Regions from separate parts of the Staphylococcus sp. CoH_129_LAB_1 genome, predicted to be linked through region 2. Evidence: a T-box and tRNA genes for the amino acid it is inferred to sense, from the RefSeq annotation. Region 2 holds a T-box; the other holds one or more tRNA genes.
The links. The T-box of region 2 lies ahead of serS (serine--tRNA ligase). A T-box ahead of a tRNA ligase gene usually reads a tRNA of that ligase, here a tRNA-Ser.
Positions count from the first base shown of each region.

Region 1 (16,370 bases), on a different contig from region 2:
TCATTAAGCGAAGCTTCATCTACACTACCAGTTACATCTAATACATCTTGTAATGTAAGATGCTCATCCCCAAAAGCAATCGCTTGATCCATGATACTTAATGCATCACGCATACCACCCTCTGATGCTTTAGCAATAAATTCTAATGCCGCTTTATCGTAATCTAATGATTGTTCTTGTGCAACAAAACGTAATCGTTCAACAATTTGTTCGGTACTAATCGCTTTAAAGTCAAAACGTTGTGCCCGTGAAATAATAGTAGGTGGTATTTTATGCGGTTCTGTTGTTGCTAAAATAAAAATAGCATGTGCTGGGGGTTCTTCTAATGTTTTTAATAAAGCATTAAAAGCGCCAGTTGTAAGCATATGAACCTCATCTATAATATAAACCTTATATTTCGATTCACTAGGTGCGTATTTAACTTTATCTCTAATATTTCTAATTTCATCAACACCATTATTACTAGCAGCATCAATTTCAATAACGTCACCATTCGTTCCTTGTGTAATGCCTTTGCATATTGTACATTCATTACAAGGTTCACCATCATGAGGATTTAAACAATTGATAGCTTTAGCAAATACTTTAGCTATACTCGTTTTACCAGTTCCTCTTGGACCACTAAAAATATACGCATGAGACTGTTTTCCTTTAGAAATAGCATTTCTCAATGTTTTAGTGACATGTTCTTGACCTACAACATCATTAAAGCTTTGTGGCCTAAACATTCGATATAACGCTTGATAATTCACAGTCGCACCTCCAATACAATTACTTATCAATTATATCACGCAATATCTTTGCTATATTAATTTTTTATATTTCTATTGATAGCGGTTGTAGTTTCCCATGTGGATATTCACTTAATTGATTCCACAAGAATTTCACATAAAGAAGTTTATTCTCATGTTCCGAAATAATACGGTGTTGTGCTGCTGATTCATAACCTAACGTTGTAAAATAGTCAGGACAACAATCTACAATAATAGCAGTATAATGATGAGACTTCGCTCTCTCTTCTACAGCTTGTACTAATGCTTTTCCTATACCTTGATTTCGATAAGGTGTTGCTACAATCAAAGAAGATAATTGTAATACTTTAAATGTATCTTCATTATCAATGAGATCCACTTCATTTAGCATGATATGCCCTATAATTTCTCCGTCTTCTTTTTTGGCAATAACTTCTAATTCATAATTATATGTAGGTTGTTTTCTTAAATTAGAAATCATTTTACTATGTGATTTCCCATTTAAATCTTCACTATTAGTATCATGTTTTTCAAGTTTCTCTAAAGTCTCGATATAATCCATTTCAGTTAAAGTACTTAAATAAACTTGCATAACTTCCCCCCTATAATTAATATTGTTCTAATCATATTTATATTAAATTAATTGAGTGAATGTGTCAGTGTAGATGCCTATAAACTTTATTATAGACGTTACTTAGAGTATTTGTTTTCCTCAAAACAAATATTTTGAATATCTATATATAAATATGATGTTTATAGTTGTTTGATGACAACTCACTTAAATAATTTAAAACTCTTTATCTATATTCTAAGTTCTTCTATAGTTTATATAAAAAAGTAGCCTGGGACATAATTAAATGTCTCAGGCATTTTTAATATGTTGGCAGTTGATAACTGAATTGAAAATGAATTCTGTCCCACTCCCATAAAGTATATATATTTATAAAAACGATTGGTTTGAAATTAAAAAGACCGTGCACCTTCGAATCGAGTGTACATCATAAACGTTACCGAAGTCGATAGCTAAATCTCGGCTACCCTACGGCACATATGAGTGTCCACTTAATGCTGCTTCCGTCAGGACCTGACATGATTCATGGGTTCATATTGCATAGGACCGAAATCTTCAAACACCTCGTGCTTCGGGCAGACTTCACAAAAGTACACCCTCAACGAAGGAATTAAGTCTCGCATAAAGCGGATTTCGAGTACAGGGAACCGCTACCTCCCCACCTAGCACGGTAAGTTTTATAATACTATAAAACGTATTAATGTTGCAAGTAAAATAGTATATTTATCTATAAATCATTCAAGTTAAAATAAATTTTAAAATGACTATTTACTTTGTCGACGAGAAAATTCATTAAACTTAAACTCTGTCGCTAAATGTTTTGAAATATTATATTGAAATCGTGTCGTATCTTTAAGAAAAACTGTACTTCTTACTGTCGCCGTATATGGATGATGCACTTTACCAAACACTTGATATTCAAACTCCTTAAATGGTTCAAATGTAATTGATTTATTAGAATAACTAATATCTAAATTAAGTTCTTTTTCTAAATAATCATAAATAGAATTATTAGCTATCGTATCAGATATTTCAGGAACCACTGAAGTTAGAAAATAATCTTCGTCTAGTATTTTAACTTTTTTATTTATACTTCTACTTCTTATTACATGACATAATAACTCATTATTCTTTAAAAGCAATTTTTCTTTCACTAAAGGAACATCAGACGCCTTTATTATTTCATTTACAAGTACATGTGTTTCATGATTTAAGTTTAACTTTTCTTTAACTTCTTTAAAGCTAATTAAATCCGAAAAAGGAAATTCAGTCATATCTTGTTGTATGACTATTGATCCTTTTCCTCTAATTTTTTGAATCACTCCATCATTTGCAAGTAATTCTAATGCTTTTCTTACAGTTTCTCGAGAGGAGTGATACGTTTCTACAAGCTCACGTTCTGACGGTAGTTGTTCACCATATAAATAGTTCCCTTCAGAAATATCTTTTTTTAGATTATCATAAATTATTGCAAATTTTTGTTGATTCATTTTTTATATTTCACCCAATTAATTAATATGATTTACTAATAACTATTGCACCGTAAGATGAAATTTTATTATTAAGAATTGTACCACTTTGAATAATGGTATCTCCTACTATATCAAGGTCATCTGGAATCCTAACAGATTCATTTGAAAAGTTAGCAATAATTAGCCAGGAATCATTTTTGTAATTACGTCGATAAACAAATAATTGCGGATGATCCATATACAAAGGTTCGATATCACCATAAGTAATAATATCTTGATGATGACGCAATTTAATAAGTTGACGATATACATGTAAAACTGAATCTTTATTATTTATAGCATCTTCAACATTAATTGTATCTATATTATTAGGTAAATCTATCCATGGCGTACTAGATGTAAATCCTGCATTTTCATTTTGATTCCATTGTATAGGAGTACGCGAATTATCACGTGATTTTTGAGATAAAATAGTCAATATTTCTTCTTCTAGTACTCCTTGTTCTTTCAAATGCGCATACGCATTAAGAGACTCTACATCACGATATTTCTGTATCGATGTATAATGTGGATCAGTCATACCAATTTCTTCACCTTGATAAATATATGGTGTACCTTGTAACATGTGTAGAACAATTGCTAACATTTTTGCGCTTGCTTGTCGATTCAATTCACTTGTGTCATCGCCAAATCGTGATACTACTCTTGGTTGGTCATGATTACACCAAAAAATAGCATTCCAACCACCGCCATCATGGATACCTACTTGCCATTCCATTAAAACTTTCTTCAATTTAAGAAAATCATATTTTTTATTTGTCCACTTTTCTCCATCTTTATAATCCACTTTTAAATGATGAAAATTAAATACGCTATTCAATTCTTGACGCTCAGGACGTGTATATTTAATACAATTATCAATAGTTGTTGAAGACATCTCACCTACTGTCATCATATTTCTATCTCCAAAAGTATAACGATTAAGTTCATGTAAATATTCATGTACACGGGGACCATCAGTATAGAATTCTTTTCCAGTAGCGTCTGAATTTTTAAATTCATCTTTAGAAATAAGGTTTATTACGTCAAAACGGAAACCATCAACTCCAAATTGAATCCAATAATTCACCATCTCATAAAGTGCTTGTCTTACTTTTTGATTATCCCAATTCAAATCAGCTTGTGTCACATCAAATAAGTGTAAATAATATTCATCTGAATGTTCATCATATTTCCAAGCATTTCCACCAAATTTAGATTGCCAATTTGTTGGAGGACCATCTTCTGATGATTTGAAAAAATAAAAATCTCGATAGTAATTATCTTTTGAACTAATTGCTTCTCTAAACCATTGATGTTCTGTAGAAGTATGATTAATTACAATATCTAGCATGACTTTTAAATCTCGACGATGTGCTTCATAAATCAATGTTTTAAAATCTTCTAATGTTCCAAATTGTTCATTAATTTTAAAATAATCGCTGATATCGTAGCCATTATCATTCATGGGAGATTCATAAATAGGTGTTAGCCAAATATAATCCACACCTAAATATTTTATGTAATCTAATTTTTCAATAATACCATTCAAATCTCCTTTTCCGTTTCCAGTTGTATCATTAAACGATTTAGGGTAAATTTGATAAACTACTGATTTTCTCCAATCTTTTTGAATCATATTAATGCCACCTTATATAAAAAATATATTTTTTCAAAATACTTTAGTATTTACTTCTTAAAATGAAACTACTTAAACATCATTTTACATTTTCAGGATTTTCTACCATTTTTTTAGCTTTAATGTTAGTAAATTTAGAGAAAATCACTGTTAATATTGCTGGCACAATGATAGCTAATAGTGTAACAGGTCCGTAAATATACCAATACTTACTTTGTATTGAAATAAAAGCCGGGACACCGCCAACTCCTACGTTTCCAAGAACTCGATTTGCTCCAATGATTGCCCCTAAAACACTTGATGTACAAATTGCTGCGAAAAATGGTACTTTTAGAGGTAAATTCACTCCAAACATAGCTGGTTCAGTAACACCTAAGAAAGCAGAAACACTAGATGTTAATGCTAACCCTTCTTCTTTAGCCATTTTTCGACGTTTATAAATAAACCATGCGCCAAATGCAGCTGATCCTTGACAAACATTAGAAATTGCTACAATTGGCCATAAATAAGTACCTTTTAGTGAACTACCCATTAACTGAAAATCTACTGCTAAGAACATGTGATGTAATCCAGTAATAACAAGTGGTGCATAAAAGAATCCATAAATTGCGCCACCTAGCCAACCAGCATGTTCAAAAACAAATTGTATAGCACTAGTAATTGCTGTTCCAATACCTAATGCTACAGGCCCAATAATAATAAATGATAGGAATCCTGTAATTAATAATGCTACAGGTCCTACTACAAGCATCTTAATTGAATCATGTACAACTTTATTAAGTGCTTTTTCAATTAACGAAAGTACATAAGCCGCAATAAGTACCGGAAGTACTTGTCCTTGATAATTTAATTGCTTAATTTCTAAACCAAATAAATTCCATGTAGGAATATGACCTTTAGCTATATCATATTGAGAAACGAGTTGAGGATGCATTAATATTAATCCCAACACTAATCCTAGGATTGGACTACCGCCAAAGACTTTCATACTACTCCAACCAATTAAAGCTGGTAAGAAGATAAAAGCTGTACTAGCTATAACATTAATAATATTAGAAATATCTCCTAATTGTGGTTGTTGTTCTACTAGTGACTTAGGACCAAATAAATTTTCCATAGTTAACAAATTGTTAATTCCCATAAGCAAACCTGCTGTGACTAAAGCTGGCAAAATTGGGATAAAAATATCTCCTAATAATTTTACTAACCGTTGTAATGGATTACCTTTTTTTGCTGCAGCAGCTTTGGCATCTTCTTTAGATGCAGTTTCAACGCCTGTTTCATTCACAAATTGTTTATACACTTCATCTACCGTACCAGGACCAATAACAATTTGATATTGATTATCAGCTTTAAATTGGCCTTTAACAAGCGTATTATTATCTAAAGCCTCTTTATCTACTTTATTATCATCTTTCAACACTAATCTCAATCGTGTAACACAATGAGTAGCAGTATCTACGTTTTCTTTTCCTCCAATTGCTTGAACAATGTCTTGCACGTCTCTTTTTTTTACAGCCACGATTTCCACTCCTTTGTTTCTAACTTAAACAAAGTATAGCTTGTCTAGACAAGTTATGCAAAGGCTTTCACAAGGTTGTCTGATTTTTGTAAATTTCAATATATAAAAAAATAAGCACTCAGTATTTACTGAGTGCTTATATTCTTTATATTTATTAGTCTTGGATTTTAATTATAATGGCGGAGGAAGAGGGATTCGAACCCCCGCGGCCCGTTAAGGCCCTGTCGGTTTTCAAGACCGATCCCTTCAGCCGGACTTGGGTATTCCTCCAATGAACACAACAACTATCTTATAATATTATTCATTGGAAGTCAATCTTTTTATATTATTATGATAAAACTTTTTGTTTAAGATATTGGTCTACTGATTTAGCTACAGCTCGACCTTCTTTAATTGCCCACACGACTAAACTTTGTCCGCGACGTGCATCTCCTGCAGCAAATATCTTTTCTTGATTTGTACGATAATCTTGCTCATTTGCTATAATTTTATTTTGTTTAGTTTTAATATCAAACGATCTTGGTACTGTTGTTTCAGTCCCTTCAAATCCGATTGATAATAACACTAAATCTGCTGGCCAGTGTCTTTCCGTACCATCAACAACAACCATACCTTCAGGTGTTTCTTCTAAAATTTGGGTATAAACACCACGAATATTCCCGATTGCATCTACATCATATCGCATTGTTTGTACGCCATAAGCACGAGGCTCTCTTCCAAATCGCGCTTCATATTCTTTATGAGCATAATCCATTTTAAATACAGGTAGTGCTAAAGGCCAAGAGGTATTACTTTCAAATGTAATCTCTTCTGGTGCTTTTGTATACTTATTAAACTGTACAATGGACTTACAATTTTCACGTAAAGCAGTTGCTACACAGTCTGCTCCAGTGTCTCCCGCTCCTATGACAACGACATTTTTATCTTTAGCTGTAATTGAAGCTTCTTCAATCTCACCGTTTAGAACTTGCATTTGCTCAGTAAGGTAATCCATAGCAAAATGAATACCTTGCCCTATTCTACCTTCTAAAGGTAAATCGCGTGCTTTTTGAGCCCCGGTACATAGTATAATCGCATCAAATTGTTCTTCTAATTCTTCACGCGTTACATCTACACCGATATTTGTATTTGTCTTGAAAATAATACCCGCCTCACGCATGATTTCAATTCTACGTCGGACAACAGTTTTGTCTAACTTCATGTTTGGAATACCATACATTAATAGACCGCCTGGTTCAGCTGCTCTTTCAAAGACAGTAACTTGATAACCTAAATGATTTAATTCTTCCGCAGCTGCTAATCCTGCAGGACCGCTTCCAACAATTGCTACGCTCTGATCTTTGTGTTCTTTTGGATATTTTGGTTTTACCCATCCATTTTCATATGCTTCATCAATAATCGTGCGCTCGATACCTTTAATCGCTACAGAATCACGATTAATTTTCATGACACATGATTGCTCACATGGTGCAGGACAAATACGTCCTGTAAATTCAGGAAAATTATTTGTCTCACTTAGGCGCTCGTATGCTTCTTTAAAATCTTGATGATAAACTAAATCATTCCATTCAGGGATATAGTTTCCTATTGGACAACCAATTGTTTCTCGTCCGAAAGGAAGTCCAGTTTGACAAAATGGCGTTCCACAATCCATACATCTTGCCCCTTGAATAGAAGCTTCTTCTTTAGAAAATCGTTGTTGGAACGCTTCATGTCCTTCTAAACGTTCAATGAGTGACAATTCTGCTAATGATTGTTTCTCATATTTCATAAACCCTTTAAACTCACCCATAACATTTCCTTCCTTTCTTTAATAAATCACAGCTGGTTGCAAGTCTTTTTCAATTGATGTGCGATTATCATAAAATGCAGCTAATTTTGCTTCGTTATCTTCTGATAAATGGCGACGTTGTAACTCAATTTTTTGCATCATTAATTCATAATCTTTTGGAATCACTTTTATTACATGTTCAGTGATATTTTCAAATTGATTTAAGATATTTTTAGCTTTTGTACTCTTTGTATAACGATAATGATCTTCTAACATTGATTTAAGTAAATGCTTTTCTTCATCATGTTGTACGTGTTTAAATGCTAAAGTTGGAAGCTGATTTGCTTTTTTAAATGCTTCGATATCACTTGGGAAGATATAACATACTCCACCACTCATACCTTGACCAAAGTTTTTTCCAACATCACCAAGGATGATGACATGTCCGCCTGTCATGTATTCCAAACCATGATCTCCAATCCCTTCAACAACTACATCTATGCCACTATTACGAATACAGAAGCGTTCTCCAGCCTTACCATTAATATATGCTTTACCACTTGAAGCACCATAGAAGCACACATTACCTACAATAATTTCATTTTCACGAGCATGGTTTGGCGCTTTAACTACAACAGTTCCACCAGATAATCCTTTACCTACATAATCATTGGCATCTCCAGTATGTTGTATTAATAATCCCTTAGGAGCAAATGCACCTAAACTTTGACCAGCATGACCAACTGTCTCAGCAATAATCGTTTCTTCAGGCAAACCTTTACTACCATGTTGCTTCGTAATGTAACTACCTGTAATTACACCAACATTTCGTTGAGTGTTATTAATTGTATATTGCCCTTTAAACTTCTCACTATTTTCAATACTTTGTTTTGCTTCTTTATATAAATAATTTAAATCGAAACCAATATCTAAATGGTGATTTTGAGATATTTCTTTTATATTTGGTCCATCTACAGCATGAATTAACTTCTCAATATCAAGCGTGGCTGCTTTAGATTTAGGATTAATATGACGCGATCGTTGTAATAAGTCAGTACGTCCTACTAGTTCTTCGACTGTTTTCAAGCCAAGTTCTGCGAGAACTTCTCTTAATTCTTTAGCAATGAAATGCATAAAATTGACAACGTGGTCTGCTTTACCTCTATAAAGCGCCCGTAAGTCTTTATTTTGTGTTGCTATTCCTACTGGACAGGTATCATTATGACAAACTCTCATCATAATACACCCGAGAACTACAAGAGGTGCAGTGGCAAAACCAAATTCTTCTGCTCCTAATGCACATGCTAAAGCTACATCTTTACCTGTTAATAATTTACCATCTGTTTCTAAACGTACACGGCTACGCAAATCATTTAACTTTAATGTTTGGTGAGTTTCTGCTAAACCAAGCTCTCATGGTAATCCAGCATGTTGAATACTTGTTTTAGGGGATGCACCAGTACCACCGTCATAACCACTGACAACAATTTTATCTGCAAATGCTTTAGCTACCCCTGAAGCAATCGTTCCTATACCAGTTTTAGATACTAATTTAACAGCAATATCTGCGTCTTTATTTGCATTTTTCAAATCGTGAATCAACTGTGCTAAATCTTCAATTGAGTAAATATCATGGTGTGGTGGTGGAGAAATAAGCCCAATTCCTGGTGTAGATCCACGCGTTTCAGCAATCCAAGGATATACTTTAGTTCCTGGCAGTTGTCCACCTTCACCAGGTTTTGCACCTTGAGCTACTTTAATTTGTAATTCTTTAGCGTGTTGTAAATACTCACTAGTTACACCAAATCGTCCTGATGCCACTTGCTTAATTGCACTTGATAAATAACTACCGTCTTCTTGAACGACATATCGCTTAGGATTTTCTCCTCCTTCACCGCTATTACTTTTCCCACCTAATTTATTCATTGCTTTTGCCAATGTTTGATGTGCTTCCTCAGAAATAGAACCATAGCTCATAGCACCTGTATTAAAACGTTTTACAATTGATTCTACAGATTCTACTTGATCAATAGATATTGACTGCTGTGGTTTAAATTCTAGTAAATCACGTAAATGGTCGTTTCTATTTTCATGCACAGCGTTAGTAAATGCTTTAAATTGCTCGTAATCATTTCCACGACAAGCATGTTGTAATAAGTGAATCGTTGTTGGATTAAACACGTGATGTTGTCCTTGTTGACGCCATTGAAAATTACTACCAGAAGCTAGATATTCTTCTTCGTTACTTTGGCGTTTTCTATTTTCTTCATCAATTTGTTCGATACTTAACCCTGATAATTTAGACTGTGTTCCTGTAAAATAAGTGTCAATAACATTTTTAGATAATCCTACTGCTTCAAATATTTGTGCGCCTTGATAACTTTGAACAGTAGAGATACCCATTTTAGCCATAACTTTAATAACGCCTTCTGATAAAACGTTTGTATATGTTTCAACGTTCTCAGAAATCGAACCTTTAAGATGGCAATTATCAGTTAAGTGAGCAATTGTTTGTTGTGCTAAGTATGGAATAACCGCATTCGCACCATACCCAAGTAAACAAGCAACATGATGCACTTCACGTGTTTCACCTGATAAAGCAACAATACTTGTACTCATACGTAAATCTTCTTTAATAAGTAATTGATGAACATGACTTATGGCTAATAATATTGGCATAGCATAATACAGTGACTGAGTTGTATCGATAAGTGCGCTATCATCTAACACTAAAATTGTGTAACCTTCTTTTGTAGCTTGAATCGCTTGTTCTCCTAAACGATTTAAAGCTGCCTCAAGTGAAATATCTTGATAAAGAATCGACAAATGTTTCACGTTAAACTTACTTTGTTCAATTTTATCTAATTGATTTAATGTAAGGACTGGTTTAGTAAGTTGTATACGATCTAAGACACTCGGATCTGGATGAAGTAAGTTTCCTTCACTACCTAGATAAGATAATTCACTTGTCACAATCTTTTCACGATATGCATCGATAGGCGGATTCGTTACTTGAGCAAACAGCTGTTTAAAGTAGTTAAATAATGATTCTGGTCGTTCATTTAATACTGCAAGTGGCGCATCATACCCCATTGCACCAATAGGATCTTTCTTTCCTACAACTAAGTCTGTCATATATTTGTGAATATCTTCCTTAGTGTAGCCAAATTGCTTTTGCATTCTGAATAGCGTTGCTTCATCTAATAATTTACGTTGATATTGAACTTGTTCTAATTCTAAATCAATTTTGTATTGATCAATCCACTCTTTATACGGGTGTTTATGTGCAATATTAGTTTTAAGTTCATTATTTTCGATGACCTTATTAGAGTTAAAATCAACCAACAATAATTTTCCAGGGTTCAATTGTCCTTTAAAAGCGACGTTTTCTTCTGGGACATCAATCACACCCACTTCAGATGAGAAAACAATAAAATTATCTTTAGTAATTGTATAGCGTCCTGGTCGTAATCCATTACGATCCGTTAATGCACCAATTTTATCGCCATTACAGAATGAAATCATTGTTGGACCATCCCATGGTTCCATTAAATAGCTATAAAATTCATAAAATGCGCGTACATTTTCATCATTGGATTTATTATATAGCCATGGCTCTGGTATAAGTAACATCGCCGCTTCTTCAGGTTCCATTGCTAAATTTAAGAACTCCAATGCGTTATCTACAATAGCTGAGTCACTTCCATCCTCATCAACAATATTTTGAATTTTTTCACTTTCATTACCAAATAAAGTATTAATAAGTTGACGTTGACGGGCACGCATCCAATTGACATTACCCTTAATTGTATTAATTTCTCCGTTATGCATAAGAAGTCGATTAGGATGCGCACGTTTCCAACTAGGGAATGTGTTCGTACTAAATCTTGAATGAACAAGTCCTAGTTTTGATTGATAATCTTTATTGTTCAGGTCTAGGTATAATTTCTTAATTTGATCTGAACGTAACCAACCTTTATAAACAATCGTTTTATGAGACAAACTTGTAAAATATAACTCTAAATTTTCGCGTTCTGCATATTGTTCAATTTGTTTACGTGCTAAATATAACTGTTTAACAGGCGTTTCATGCTGTTTTAAGTCTACAAATACTTGCTGTACATAAGGCATTGTAGAAGCAACATGTTCTGCTAACGCTTGTGTGTCTACAGGAACTTCTCTATAACCAATCGCTTTCAATCCTTCATCATTAAAATATTGATTAAATATTGTTTCATGCTGTGTACCTAAAACTTTTTGATTAGAGAAAAAAAGACCTACCGCATATTCGCCTTCATTAGGTAAGTCGAAATGAGTGTGCTTTTTAAAAAATTCGAAGGGAATTTCTGTCATAATTCCTGCACCATCACCAGTAATACCATCAGCTCCGATACCACCACGATGATCTAGTCTACGCAACATTTCTAATGATTTTTCAATAATATCGTGAGATCTTAAATTATCCATATTGGCATAAAAGCCGATTCCACATGCATCATGTTCCTCACGGTAATCATATAATCCTCTTTTTAGTCTATCTTTAAACACGATGCCCACTCCTTTTGAGAATTTTCAGAAAATTTACTGTTAATAATAATTAATATAATGTAAAATATTTATCTGAACAATATATTAAATAGATAATACTATTCTAATAATTAGAACATTTGCGATATACTTATATTAAGGAGGTAGTATATGGAAATTAAACAATTACGATACTTTGTTGAAGTTGCTCGACGTGAACATATTTCCGAGGCTGCATTGGAACTTAACATTGCTCAATCTGCAATTAGTCGCCAAATCAATTTACTTGAAAAAGAATTACAAGTTCCATTATTTGATAGACAAGGTCGCAATATATTTCTTACTTCACACGGTAAAGCGTTACTAACACAAGCAACTCAAATACTAGAACAACTTGATGAAACGGTTGCTCTTTTTCAACAAGAGCAACTTAAAAACGCACATCATATTAATTTAGGCTTTGAAGAAAGCTATGCTTCTCATATGATTACACCTATTATTCAAGCATTCGAAAGAGAATATGATAGTCATATTATTCCGAGTTTAATGAATCATACTCAGATAGTAGAATGTTTAAATTCAGGAAAAATCGATATAGCTATTGTTGAAAATACATCTGAATTACAAGCAAACTCAACTCTTTCTATTAAGTCTTTATATGAAGAAACATATCATTTATATGTACCTAAAGATGATGCTATTGCCTTATCATTTAATCCACCGTTAACACAACTTAAACAATTTGAAGAAAAACCTTTATATACGTTCCATGTTTTGCCTGATTCTATTAAAAAACGATTAGAATCTGTAATTAAAGTACCTATATATACACTGGGTACAAAATCTCTTGGTCAATACCTATTAAAACAACGTCGTGGGCATCTACTCTTACCTGATTATATGTCATTGGATCATTCATCTGAACAATTACGGGATATTTCTTTATCACACACAGAACTAAAACGCTCATTTTGTGTGGTATTTAAAAAAGACAATAAAAAAGTAGATATTCTTAATCTATTTCATTTAATTCAAACATTGTTAAGCAAAGTTTCAATATATCATTAGGCTTCGTTTAAAGTACTAACACATATCTTGTGAATTGAATATCATTTTGAAGAAGCGTATAATCACTTTATTGCGATAAAAGGATAAATTATATAATTAAAAGAGGATTATGTTTAATGAATATAAAGACACATCATGTATCTAAGAATAAAAATACTCATTGGCTGATTATTGTTGTTGCTTTAATGATGCTTGGATTATTTATTTTTACATTTTTTAATACTTCATTCTATCAAATGCCTATTGGTAAAATCACAAATATTAAAACAAGTCAGGGTCAAAAAATCACAGACGAGCATCATAATACTGATGTAAAATATAATCAACGATTAACTATACGCATTCTAAACGGTAAGTATAAAGGCGATATAACAACTGTTAATAATCATTTTGTAAAATCTCAAGCAGATTCTGAACAATTTTCTAAAAATGAAAAAGTGTTATTACATATGCAAAAAGGACCGTCAGACGCTACTATTCTAGAAAAAAAACGTGATAGCCTTACTGTGGCTATTGTTGGAATATTTATAGTGACACTGTTAATTGTAGGTAAAAATGTGGGTTTACAATCGATTCTATCTCTTATATTTAACACCGTGTTTATTATTGCTGCAATAGCCATTCATAATATTTTTTCAGGTACAAATTTATTTTTGTTAATGAGTATGGCAATCATTATATCGACCATTCTTACATTAATATTAGTAACTGGATGGCAAAGACGGACTTGGATTACGATAGTTGCTACTTTATCTGGAACGTTTTTATGCGTAGGGATTACCGAATTATTAATTCAACTTACAGGTGGTAATGGAATTAAATATGAAACAATGAATTTTTTAACACTACCTCCAAAAGATATCTTTATGTCTTCTGTACTTATTGGAACATTAGGAGCGGTAATGGATGTGGCAATTACAATTTCTAGTGGAATGTATGAAATCCTTCAACACACGCCTGACATTTCAATGTCTCGTTGGTCTTTAGCTGGACGCCATATCGGTCAAGATATTATGGGTACCATGACAAATATCTTATTATTTTCATATTTATCAGGTAGTCTAGCTATGATATTAATTTACTTAAAAAATGCTAATACATTTACTTATACGATATCAATGAACTGGTCTTTAGAAATTGCGCGTGCATTAACAGGTGGTATCGGTATTGTACTAACCATTCCTATCACAATCGGACTTATGGTCACTATATTTAAGTGGAAAGGAGTAAGTCGATGAATACAATTCTTTTACTCGCACTATTACTTTTTATTTTAATGATTTTGCTTGGCGGTAAAAAAGGACTCATCTCCTATCTCACTTTATTTTTAAATTTTATCATCCTCATTATTAGTAGTGTTTTCATTCTATTTGGGATGCCAATCTATCTAGTAGCATTTATCTTTTGTCTTGTTATTGCTGCTTGTAACCTATTTATTTTGAATAGTTATAATATTAAAACACAAGCCGCTTTTATCGGAACTATAGTAACGACTGTGCTTCTTATCATAGGCATATATCTATCTGTAAAATTTGGTCATCTACAAGGTTTTGCTACAGAACAACAAGATGAAACCTATATATTTTCAATGAATATTGGTATTAATATGCTACAGTTCTCTGTTTTTACTATTATATTGGCTGTAATCGCCGCTGTAATAGATTTAACAATCACAATCAGTTCACCAATGTATGAGTTGAATGAAACAAACCCTAACCTTTCTCGTAAAGACTTATTTCAATCTGGCATGCGTGTGGGTAGAGAAATTCTTGCAACTTCCGCTAACACAATTTATTTGGCTTATTTTGGTGGACAATTAACATTATTCTTTTGGTTTTTCCAACTTCATTATTCATTTGGACATATTTTGAACTCTAAAATTTTTGCTCAAGAGTTTATTTCTATCTTATTAGGTGGTTTTGCAGTCGCCTTAAGTATTCCAATTACTGCTTGGGTTACTGCTACATTAATTAAACATCATAAATTTAAACAAACAGACCACTACACTCCTACTTCACCCTTAAATAAACAAATAAAATAACACAGACAAAGCAGTGACATTTAATGATAAAAAGCATCAAATGTCACTGTCTCTTATTTATTTAATATTTATGTTGAAAATGTTTGAATCCATTTAATAACTGCTGGTGCAATGTATTGTGTATCAGTTTTATTAAACCAATGAATGTCAGTAATTTCATTATCAATTTGAACTTCATTCCAGTTAATACTTCGATTAACTTTAAATCCATTTAATTCGGTCAAAGTATTTGGTTGAGGATAGGCTTCACCAATTACTTTTCCAATATGTGTAAAATCATCTTGAGAAAAATGAAGTTGTAGTTCTTCTTCAATTTCTCTTTGAATAGCTTCTAAAAGTGTCTCACCTTTATCAATTTTCCCACCAGGAAAGTAATATTTTTCTCTGTGTCGAACTTGTACTAGTAAAATTTGATCCTCTGTTTCTTCCACTAAACATACGCATTTAATCATTCTATTCATCCTTATTAAAACATTCTCACTTCAAAAAAATAATTTAATTTAGTATGATATTAACATATATTAAAACAAAAATTGGGACAAATTCTTAATTAGTCATATAACATTTGGATTTGTCTTTTATTTTTATGGAGGTCATTTATTATGGCAAAACAATCAAAACTTTCACGCTTATCTAGTTTAGTAAGTACAGCTGGATTTATTGTGGATGGATATAATGGAATTAAATATAGTGCAAAAAATAAAAATTTAGTTTATCTATCACTAGCACTTAGCACAGCTGGTACTGTGTTCGATTTTATTGTTTCTATGAGATCACCACGTAAATTTCATAAATTTACATCATTCATCTCATTTATTGTCAATGTAACACGCTTAGCTTCAAGCTTTAGAAAAGTTAAAGAAGATTATCATTTCCAATAAAAAAAGATGCGCCTGGGATCTCATAAGTTGTCCCAGGCATTTTTAATATGTTGGAAGTCGATGACTGAATTGCAAATGAGCTTGTAT
Region 1 covers NZ_JBXWKZ010000040.1:2,498-18,867, forward strand. The annotation lists gene dnaX (DNA polymerase III subunit gamma/tau) at 1-752, opposite strand, end outside; gene AC2FB1_RS10205 (GNAT family N-acetyltransferase) at 817-1,344, opposite strand; RNA gene ffs (signal recognition particle sRNA large type) at 1,725-1,994, opposite strand; gene treR (trehalose operon repressor) at 2,088-2,813, opposite strand; gene treC (alpha,alpha-phosphotrehalase) at 2,836-4,473, opposite strand; gene treP (PTS system trehalose-specific EIIBC component) at 4,553-5,995, opposite strand; tRNA gene AC2FB1_RS10230 (tRNA-Ser) at 6,173-6,265, opposite strand; gene AC2FB1_RS10235 (glutamate synthase subunit beta) at 6,324-7,787, opposite strand; partial or broken gene gltB (glutamate synthase large subunit) at 7,806-12,314, opposite strand; gene gltC (glutamate biosynthesis transcriptional regulator GltC) at 12,465-13,361, shown strand; gene AC2FB1_RS10250 (YibE/F family protein) at 13,478-14,599, shown strand; gene AC2FB1_RS10255 (YibE/F family protein) at 14,596-15,402, shown strand; gene AC2FB1_RS10260 (NUDIX hydrolase) at 15,471-15,854, opposite strand; gene AC2FB1_RS10265 (hypothetical protein) at 16,005-16,283, shown strand.
Region 1: it has a tRNA-Ser gene. The T-box ahead of serS (serine--tRNA ligase) is inferred to sense a tRNA for this amino acid. The anticodon was not compared.

Region 2 (4,625 bases):
TGAAGATGAAGTTCTAGTTGTTACTGAAAATGGTTACGGTAAACGTACACCAGTAAGTGAATATCGTTTATCTAATCGTGGTGGTAAAGGTATTAAAACAGCTAAAATTACAGAACGTAATGGTAATGTGGTATGTATTACAACAGTAAATGGTCAAGAAGACTTAATGATTGTAACAGATGGTGGCATTATTATCCGTCTACAAGTTGAAGATATTTCTCAAAATGGTCGTGCCACACAAGGTGTGCGATTAATGAAACTAGGTGATAATCAAGCAGTATCAACAGTTGCAAAAGTCATTGATAAAACTGATGATGAAGCTGCAACTGAATCGGCACAGCAAACTGAAAATGCGAGTGCTCAAACTACAGAAAGTGCAAATGAACAAGTAGTAGATGATACAACACCTGGTAACGCATTGCATACTGAATCTGATGAGGATGATGAACGCATCGAAGTAAGACAAGATTTCATGGATCGTGTAAATGAAGATATCGAGAATGATTCAGATCAGAATTAAATGTAAAAATAAGACTTCCCACATATAGGGAAGTCTTATTTTTATTATTTATCTTTCTAATTCTTTCATTACATAAGGAATTTGACTAATTAAGTTTGAAGGGGGTACGACATACATTTTTTCAGAAAGTTTTTCACCAATATAGCTATGGATATAAGTTGCGCTTGTAACGGCATCTTGTAAGCTATCAAATTGACCTACAAAACTTGTAATCATACCAGCTAATGTATCACCCATACCACCTGTAGCCATTGCAGGTGTGCCAATTGGTAATTTGTATTCTTTATCTTTAAAGAAGATTTCTGTACCGTGTTTTTTTAGTACTACAGTGGCACCTAATTTATCCACAACTTCTCTATTTCTTTCATACGTTTGTTCTTCAATAGGAATACCACTTAGACGTTCCCATTCTTTTTGATGTGGTGTAAAGATAACACGACATTTAGGAATATCAGGTTTAAGTTTACAAAATATTGTAATTGCATCACCATCTACAATTAAATTTTGGTGAGGCTGAATATTTTGTAGTAAGAAAGTAATCGCATTATTTCCTTTGAAATCAACGCCAAGACCTGGTCCAATTAAAATACTATCTGTATTCTCAATCATTTTTGTTAACATTTTAGTATCATTAATATCTATTACCATTGCTTCAGGACAACGTGAATGAATGGCTGCATGATTAGTAGGATGTGTGGCTACAGTAATTAAACCACTTCCACTAAAAAGACAAGCGCGTGCAGCTAACATGATTGCTCCGCCTAAATTTGCACTACCACCAATTAAAAGAATTTTTCCATAATCACCTTTATGTGTTTCGTCATTACGTTTAGGAATTGTCACATTAGTTAATGTTTCCATATGCTGAATCCTCCCTATTTAGATTCGAAAGTCATAACTTCTATATATTAAATCAATGAAATGATGAGTTATTAAGACAAGCGAAAATATCATGTGCATTTTAAATACAATAGAAAATATTATACCTGCTTAAGCGTTTCGTCAACACTATTTTAAACAAATTTATAAATGCTAAAATTGACAGAATATTAACATATGTGGTTTGTTAAATTTGAGTGGGATAACTGCTTGAAAAATATATATGACTTTGCTATATTAAAATTAAGTTAATAAGGTATTGTTCGTAGGCTAAGTAACATAATGTTATTAATTTCAGAGAGCTTGTGGTTAGTGAAAACAAGCAATTAATTATTATGCGAATCTACCTACTTATATTGAACAATCGGTTTTAACCGTTATCGATAGTGGAGTGCAATTTAATTTATTTAATTAGATTGTTAAATAGGGTGGCAACGCGTAGACCACGTCCCTTGTAAGGGGACGTGGTCTTTTTTTATTTTAAATCGCTATGTTCACTCAATATAAATTTTTGGAAGGATGAATATTATATGTTAGACATCAAGCAATTTAGAGACGAAACGGACAAAGTTAAGAGCAAAATTGAATTACGTGGAGATGATTCAAAGGTTGTTGATGAAGTATTAGAATTAGATAATCAACGTCGTGACTTAATTGGTAAAACAGAAGAAATGAAAGCACGTCGTAACAAAGTAAGCGATCAAATTGCTGAAAAAAAACGTAATAAAGAAAATGCTGATGACGTAATCAAAGAAATGCGTGAATTAGGCGATGAAATTAAAGAAAATGATGCAAAATTAAATGAAGTAGATAACAAAATTCGTGATATCTTAATTCGTATTCCAAACTTAATCGCCGAAGACGTACCACAAGGTGCCGACGATACTGAAAATATTGAATTAAAAAAATGGGGTACACCTCGTGAATTTGATTTTGAACCAAAAGCTCATTGGGATTTAGTAGAAGAATTAAAAATGGCTGATTTCGAACGTGCTGCAAAAGTATCAGGTGCGCGATTCGTTTATTTAACAAAAGATGGTGCATTATTAGAACGTGCACTAATGAACTATATGTTAACAAAACACACAACACAACATGGTTATACAGAAATGATGACGCCTCAATTGGTAAATGCAGACACAATGTTTGGTACAGGTCAATTACCTAAATTTGAAGAAGATTTATTCAAAGTTGAAAAAGAAGGCTTATATACAATTCCAACTGCAGAAGTTCCATTAACAAACTTCTACAGAAATGAAATTATCCAACCAGGTGTATTACCAGAAAAATTCACTGGTCAAACTGCATGTTTCCGTAGTGAAGCGGGATCAGCTGGTAGAGATACAAGAGGTTTAATTCGTTTACACCAATTTGATAAAGTTGAAATGGTACGTTTTGAAAAACCTGAAGATTCTTGGGATGCATTAGAAGATATGACTCAAAATGCTGAAGCAATTTTAGAAGAATTAAAATTACCATATCGTCGTGTCATTTTATGTACTGGAGATATTGGTTTCAGTGCAAGTAAAACATATGACTTAGAAGTATGGTTACCAAGTTATAATGACTATAAAGAGATTAGTTCTTGCTCAAACTGTACTGATTTCCAAGCACGTCGCGCTAATATTCGTTTCAAACGTGATGCTTCTTCTAAACCAGAGTTAGTACACACATTAAATGGTAGTGGACTTGCAGTAGGTCGTACATTTGCAGCTATCGTAGAAAACTATCAAAACGAAGATGGTTCAATCACAATTCCAGAAGCACTTGTACCATTTATGGGTGGTAAAACAGAAATTCGCCCAGTCAATTAATAATTAGATATAATTTAACTAATAAGAACCTGAGACATAATAAATTGTCTCAGGTGTTTTTTATGTGTTATCCTACTTTTTATTTAATTTTCCTACTAAAATAAGACTACTCTGAGAGAGGTAACTTTAAAAATTTCTAAAATTTCTGATATCTTTAAAATGCTTTTTATATCAAGGTTTTAAAACTACCTTCTCTCTTACCTCACTCAAACGGTTGTCTAAAAATATTGAAGGTTATCTTAGATTATCTTAGACTGAGTTTAATTAAAATGTATATTCAATTTAAACACACATATATATAGGGGGGAGCTAAAATGACGTCACATGTGACATTTCAACAAGGGGTCAAAGAATGTATTCCAACATTATTAGGATACATTGGGATAGGATTATCATTTGGCATTGTGGCAGCTTCTCAACATTTTAGTGTTCTAGAAATCCTTCTGTTATGTTTACTCGTTTATGCAGGTGCAGCACAATTTATTATTTGTGCTTTAGTCATTGCTGGCACACCTATATCAGCAATTGTGTTAACAACATTAATTGTGAATTCCCGCTTCTTTTTATTATCTATGACGCTTGCCCCTAATTATAAAGAATATGGAATATGGAATCGCTTGGGATTATCTTCTATTCTTACTGACGAAACATTTGGCGTAGCAATCACACCACATTTAAAAGGTGAAACTATTAATGACCGTTGGCTACATGGCTTAAATATTACTGCATATTTATTTTGGACAATATCTTGTGTGGCGGGAGCTGTTTTCGGTAAATATATTTCTCATCCAGACATGCTAGGATTAGACTTTGCGATTACAGCCATGTTTATTTTCCTGGCTATGGCTCAATTTGAAACTATTACACGTTCTAAAATTAAAATTTACCTTACATTAATCGCTTTTGTTATTATAATGATGTTTATTTTAAGTTGTTGGATGCCATCTTATGTGGCTATTCTTGTCACGTCAATTAGTGCTGCCACACTCGGGGTGGTGATGGATCGATGACGATAACTGGACATATGTTTTTACTCATTGTTTTATGTGGACTAGTGACATTGATTGTACGTGTCGTACCATTTTTAATGATTTCACATATTCAGCTTTCGGAAGCAGTCATTAAATGGCTGTCGTTTATTCCAATTTCATTATTTACTGCACTAGTCATTGATAGTTTTATTGTTCAACATGAAGGTGTACAAGGCTTTGAATTGAATATTCCGTTTATTGTAGCAACAATTCCTACCGTCATTATTGCACTTGTGACACGTAGTTTAACCATTACTATTATCGTAGGTGTTGTATTAATTGCAGGTATACGATGGTTCTTTTAAAACGTTTATAGGGTACACATTGAAGTTATCTATAGAATTGGATAAAATATATTTAAATTAAACATTTCAAATACAT
Region 2 covers NZ_JBXWKZ010000025.1:30,200-34,824, reverse strand. The annotation lists partial or broken gene AC2FB1_RS08240 (DNA gyrase C-terminal beta-propeller domain-containing protein) at 1-520, shown strand, start outside; gene AC2FB1_RS08235 (NAD(P)H-hydrate dehydratase) at 569-1,381, opposite strand; T-box leader at 1,652-1,855, shown strand; gene serS (serine--tRNA ligase) at 1,930-3,213, shown strand; gene AC2FB1_RS08225 (AzlC family ABC transporter permease) at 3,528-4,223, shown strand; gene AC2FB1_RS08220 (AzlD domain-containing protein) at 4,220-4,549, shown strand.